Regions from separate parts of the Shewanella livingstonensis genome, predicted to be linked through region 3. Evidence: predicted binding sites of a transcription regulator. Region 3 holds the regulator's gene; each other region holds the start of a gene.
The links. Region 3 encodes sigma-54, which starts transcription at its own class of promoters, with help from an activator protein. Its sites were predicted from a motif close to GTTGGCACGNNNNTNGNNT; they were not measured.
Positions count from the first base shown of each region.

Region 1: the regulator sigma-54 is predicted to act here: its motif matches at 1,387-1,405, upstream of norV (anaerobic nitric oxide reductase flavorubredoxin).
Region 2: the regulator sigma-54 is predicted to act here: its motif matches at 1,305-1,323, upstream of hmpA (NO-inducible flavohemoprotein).

Region 1 covers NZ_CP034015.1:2,155,390-2,157,601, reverse strand. The annotation lists gene EGC82_RS09310 (sensor domain-containing diguanylate cyclase) at 1-959, shown strand, start outside; gene norV (anaerobic nitric oxide reductase flavorubredoxin) at 1,470-2,212, shown strand, end outside.
Region 2 covers NZ_CP034015.1:4,700,147-4,702,358, forward strand. The annotation lists gene norR (nitric oxide reductase transcriptional regulator NorR) at 1-1,202, opposite strand, end outside; gene hmpA (NO-inducible flavohemoprotein) at 1,391-2,212, shown strand, end outside.
Region 3 covers NZ_CP034015.1:4,406,581-4,408,792, reverse strand. The annotation lists gene ptsN (PTS IIA-like nitrogen regulatory protein PtsN) at 1-179, opposite strand, end outside; gene hpf (ribosome hibernation promoting factor) at 182-469, opposite strand; gene EGC82_RS19205 (RNA polymerase factor sigma-54) at 494-1,978, opposite strand; gene lptB (LPS export ABC transporter ATP-binding protein) at 2,122-2,212, opposite strand, start outside.

The DNA of each region.
Region 1 (2,212 bases), 2.3 Mb from region 3:
TTTGCTTTGAGTTCCTTAAATTAAAAGTGTTTTTACCCAACATATATCGGCTAAGGATATGGATATATGCAGGATTAGTGTTGTTAATGGTCAGCCTTTTTATTAATGCTGACCAATTACTCACCGTTAACGTAGGTGTCGTACTGACGTCGTTATTAGTGGTTATTTTTATCTCTTTAGGGTTGTTAGCATTAAAAAAGGGCCACAATACCGTTAAATTTTTTATTCCTGCAGTGTTTCTCGGAGCCGGCGGAGCAGCGACCTCTGCGGCAACAACTTGGGGCATTATTCCTTATAACACTCTGCTATTTCACAGTATTGAGATAGGTATGCTAATTGAAATGTCTATTTTAGCCTTAGCATTGGCATTTAATTTAAAAGAAGTGGATAAAGCACGTATTAATGCAGAAGTGACCGCCCAGTTAGATCACTTAACTGAGTTATATAATCGCCGCGCCTTTACCATTGCCGTTAATCCCCTATGGGATTTAGGCATTAGAAATCAGCAAACCTTTTCAATGATCCTGTTAGATATCGATTGGTTTAAAAAAATAAACGATGATTATGGTCATGCTGCGGGAGATACGGTCCTTAAGAGTATTGCTTACACGTTAAAACAACACATTAGAAAAAGTGATATTTTAGCGCGCTGGGGAGGTGAAGAATTTATCATTTTCTTACCTAACACTAATAAACTTGTTGCCATTAATCTCGCTAATATCATCCGCAATAATATACAAAAAATGACGATTTTAGACAATGGCGGTTCGCTGTCAATAACCGCAAGTTTTGGCGTGGCAGATTATAATGACCAGATAAACGAATTGGAGGACCTAATCAAACTTGCCGATATTGCTTTGTATAAAGCCAAAAATAGCGGCCGTAATATTGTTTGTGACATTCAACAAGATCGCACATTAAAGGAACAACAAGACCTCGATAATGTCACCGTAATATAGAAGGTTAAATGTAATGCTATATGGCACTGTAAGATTTTAAGCAAACTGTCTACTCATCAGCGACTAGTCAGGAAACGTTCAAACAAAGCCAAAATCCATTCTGAAATTATCAATAATTGATTAATAACTATATCAAACTCATACAGACCGTTTGTAGGCCTACATTATTAGGCACTCACCCGCACCATAATAATTGGTCACGTAAGCTATTAATGCTAATTTAAACTTGATTCACTCGCAACAAGCAAATGAAGATCACCAGCGACTTGGCTAACGATAAATAGTCATCAGTAATCTTAGCATAAAGTCTAACCAGTCACGGTCATTATGACACCATGATGTATATATGACACCGCCAGGAGTTGTCCTAATGACACCACTTATATTCGGTAATGGATATTATCATTATCAATCAAAGACTTAAATAGTTGGCATGCCACCTGCAATAACGAAGTTAACTTTTGAAATATCCTTATCAACTTTAACGTTAAATTTATTACAGGTGTATATATGACAATTCACATTAAAAACAATATCGACTGGGTTGGCCAACGTGATTGGGAAATATTAGACTTTCATGGCACTGAATATAAAACCACTAAAGGCACGAGTTACAATAGTTACCTTATCCGTGAACAAAAAAATGTCTTAATCGATACTGTTGACCATCGTTTCAGCTTACAGTTTATTCAAAACCTTGAGATGGAGATTGATCTGGATAAGATTGATTATATTGTGATTAATCATGCTGAAGAAGATCACTCTGGTGCTCTGGCAGCTTTGATGGCTAAAATTCCTAACACGCCGATTTACTGTACCGAAAATGCTATCGACTCAATTACTGGCTTACACCATCATCCAGAATGGAATTTCAATATTGTCAAAACGGGCGATACTTTAGATATCGGTAACGGCAAGCAATTAGTGTTTATAGAAACCCCTATGCTCCATTGGCCTGACAGTATGATGACCTATTTAACCGAAGATGCAGTCTTATTCAGTAACGATGCATTCGGACAGCATTACTGCGATGAGCACCTGTTTAATGATGAAGTTGATCAAATTGAATTAATGGATCAATGCTTACGTTATTACTCCAATATTTTAACTCCGTTTAGCTCACTAGTTACCGCTAAAATTAACGAGGTGCTGAGTTTTAACCTGCGGGTAGATATTATTGCGACTTCTCATGGTGTGGTGTGGCGCGATAATCCGGCTCAAATTATTCATCAATACTTAGCATGGGCAGACAA
Region 2 (2,212 bases), 290 kb from region 3:
CAATGGTATTGGGTTAGCTGATCAATCGCGGTTTGTTGCAACCTGAGTTTAGCGGCCCCAAGTTGATGTTGGCTTTTTTCTAAAAAATAACCGGCAAGTAAAATAACGTCTTTTCCGCGGTCACGTAATGGCGGCACAGGGAGAGGATATACACTTAAACGATGATACAAATCGGCCCTAAAGCGACCTTCTTTTACCTCGAGTTGTAAATTACGATTAGTGGCCGCAATAATTCTGACATCAACCACGACAATGTTATCGCTGCCGACACGTTGAATTTCACCATTTTGTAGCGCACGCAATAACTTAGCCTGCACGGCAAGTGGTAACTCACCCACTTCGTCTAAAAATAACGTGCCACCATCGGCCAATTCAAAGCGGCCACGGCGATCACTTACCGCACCAGAATATGCGCCTTTTACATGGCCAAAGAGTTCACTTTCAACAATGCTTTCTGGCAATGCAGCACAGTTAATTTGCACTAACGGTTGCTCACTGCGACGTGATTGCTGATGAATACTTTTGGCAACCAGCTCTTTACCTACGCCGGTTTCACCGGTAATTAATACCGATAAGTCACTAGTGGCAACGGTATTTATCTCTGACAATAAATCGGTAATTGCGACACTGTTACCAATAATACTCGACGGCCCTGCAGTCGCTAACATGCACTGCGCCACTTGATGATTACGTTCAACTTGAGCTTCTAATGCTTCAATATGTTCACTGGTATTAATTGCTGCAGCCACGGCGGCAATGTATGCACGGGTTTCGGTTGGGTTAAGCGAATCAAAGCTACCGGCTTTCATTGCATCTAAAGTTAACACGCCCCACGCTTTACCATCGATATAAATAGTGCTGCCCATACAATCATGCACGTGCAATTGTTCACTACCGTCATCGACTAAACCATCATAAGGATCGGGAAGAGTAGATTCTGCATCAAAACGGGTAATGTGCGGGTTGGCTAAAATATGTTGTAAACGAGGATGGTGGTTAATTAAAAATTGCCTCGCTAATGCTTCTTGTTTTAATCCCACCACCGCAACAGGCACCAGATGATCGTGCTTAAGCTTCAGTAAGGCCACCACGTCACATGGAATAGCACGCTGAATAGCCAAAATCAGTCGTAAGTAACGCTCCGATTTTATCAGGTCACGATTTAAGTCTTCTATAATGTCGATAAAGGGAACAATATTCATAATAAGTCAAATAAACCTAATTTAGGTTAATTTGACATAATTATTGATCTAGGTCAAATTAACCTTGTTAAAATTTATTCCATATAAATCAGAAGGATGAAAGTTGGCACGTTATGTGTAATGTTATTGGTATAACAAGGTAATTGATTGAAGCTTATCGCTATTTTACTCCCTAAGAGGAATCATTAATGTTAGACACTGCAACTGTTAAAATTATTAAAGCCACCGTTCCGGCTCTGCAAATTTACGCTAATGACATCACCAGCCATTTTTACCCTTTATTGTTTGCCCAGCATCCTGAAGTGTTACCTTTTTTCAATCAAACCAACCAAGGTAAAGGCACACAGCCTAAAGCGTTGGCGAATGCGGTGATTGCTTACGGTGCCAATATTGATGAACTGGGTAATTTAAGCGCCGCAGTGAGTAAAATCGTTCAAAAACATGTGGCATTAGGTATTTTACCTGATCAATATGACGCTGTTGGCAGCTGTTTATTGCAGGCGATTAAAACTGTGCTTGGTGATGCCGCTACAGACGAAGTAATTGACGCATGGGCTAAAGCTTATGGCCAATTAGCCAACATTTTGATTGAAGCAGAAGAAACCATTTATAGTGCGAATGAACAGAAAACCGGTAGCTGGCGTGGGGAGCGTGAGTTTATTTTAGTCAAACGCGTGGATGAAAGCTCAGTTATTACCTCATTCTACTTTCAACCATTTGATGACAAAGGCTTACCAAGTTTTGAAGCTGGCCAATTTCTAACACTGGTATTTGATGATATTGATGGTGTATCAATGCGTCGTAACTACAGCTTATCTGACGCGGCAGGTAATGATTACCTCAGAATTAGCGTCAAGCGTGAACCTAATGGTGTGGTATCAAATCACTTACATAACAATATTCAGTTAGGCGATAAGGTGAAGTTACGCGCACCAAGTGGTGATTTCACCTTACGTAAAAACAACAAGCCATTAATTTTACTTACTGGTGGTGTTGGTATCACTCCAGCC
Region 3 (2,212 bases):
TTTCCTATACCTGTGCTACCCATTTTCTCTCTCGCTAATAGGCTTTCAAAAACCTCTTGCGAAGACAGGGTTGGGTACTGGGCAGCGACTAAATTGCTGATGAGTTCCAGTACTTTTTTCTTACTGCCCGGTGTGGCACAGGTAGTGCATTCCGGCTGCAGAATGGTACAAAGTTCCATCGTTAGTGTTTTGTATACTTCTCTTTGTGTTTAATTACCTGACGGTCGAGTTTATCGATCAGGGCGTCTATAGCAGCATACATATCATTACTTTCTGACATGGCAAAAATCTCTGCACCATTAAGGTTGATTTTAGCTTCTGCTTTTTGTTGTAATTTTTCTACATTGAGCACAACGTGTACATTATGGATCTGATCGAAGTGCCGTTCAAGCTTTGAAAATTTACCTTGCACGTATTCACGTAAAGATTCGGTTATGTCGACATGACGCCCAGTTAAATTTATTTGCATAAAAATTCCTCCATTACCTGTAGATTATAAACTCTTACGTTGGTTTGAGGGCGGGATCATCATTGCTTCACGGTATTTTGCAATCGTACGACGAGCAACGTTTATGCCCTGTTCTGCCAGAAGTTGAGCCATTTTACTGTCACTTAACGGTTTTTTCTGGTTTTCTGCAGCAACCAGCTTTTTGATAAAAGCACGAATGGCTGTTGATGAGCATTCCCCGCCATCATCTGTGCTGACATGACTAGAGAAGAAGTATTTTAGTTCAAATAGCCCACGAGGAGTGTGCATATATTTCTGTGTGGTGACACGCGAAATAGTTGATTCATGCATTTCTACCGCTTCAGCTATGTCATTAAGTACCATAGGCTTCATAGCTTCTTCACCATATTCAAAGAAGCCTTGCTGAAATTTCACAATGCAGTTGGCTACCTTGAGTAAGGTATCATTGCGGCTTTCGATACTTTTAATAAACCATTTAGCCTCTTGCAAGTGACCGCGAATAAATTGACTGTCAGATGAGCTTTTACTATTTCTGGCCATCGCGGCATATTGCTGATTAACGCCAATCTTAGGCATATTGTCTGGATTTAACTCTACAACCCAACGGCCATTTTTCTTTAGTACTGTGACATCTGGGATGACGTATTCGTCATCAATGGCGGTAATTAATAAGCCCGGACGGGGATTGAGTGACTGGATTAGGGTGATGGCATCACGCAATTCATTTTCTTTTAGCTTAGTTTTACGCATTAATAATCTGAAATCACGGCCAGCAATTAAATCTAAATAGTTTTTAATTAGCAGTCGAGCATTATCAATATGTGGTGTTGTATTGGCATATTGGGCTAATTGAATGATCAAACATTCACTTAAATCACGTGCAGCAACGCCAACGGGGTCAAAGTGTTGAATGCGTTTTAATACTGCTTCAACTTCATCGAGCTCAACATTTTCATCGCCCATGGCTTCGAGAATGTCTTCAGTGCTTTGGGTTAAATAGCCGCGTTCATCTATGGCATCAATAATGGCTGTAGCAATCGCCAAATCGGTCTCTGAAAATGGCGTAAGATTTTTTTGCCATTCTAAATGTTCATACAAACCTTCGGTAGTTTCACCTTGGAAAGGCATGTCATCATCGCGCATGCTCGCACTGCCTGAACCCGACATCGGTGAGGCGGTATAGACCTCATCCCATGTGGTATCCATGGCTAAATCATCCATGGTTTCTTTGGTCATGGATTCTGCTGTGTCGACTGTGGAGGTGTCTTTTTCAACATTGACTATGCTGTTGTCACTAAAGTCGGTATCAGCTTGGTCACGATGTTCTTTTATGGGATCTTTTGCTTCAGGAAACTCATCTTCTATTTCAAGTAATGGATTTGAATCCAATGCTTGTTGGATTTCTTGCTGTAGCTCCAATGACGATAATTGCAGTAAGCGAATGGCTTGCTGCAATTGTGGGGTCATGGTTAAGTGTTGACCCATTTTAAGTTGGAGTGACGCTTTCATTTACCGCTTATCCCTAGATGATTTCCATAAAAATGACAATCTCAAAAAATGTAATGGATTGCCACATACATCAATGACATTTAACCCTGTTTAGATATCGTTCAATGAAATGAGTTAGATAGACTAAAAGGCCAGTAAAGTAACTATAGCTTGAATTGTTCACCTAAGTACACAGCACGAACTTGTTGATTGCTCAATATCTCTTCAGGTGTACCTTCGGCAATTAAATTGCCT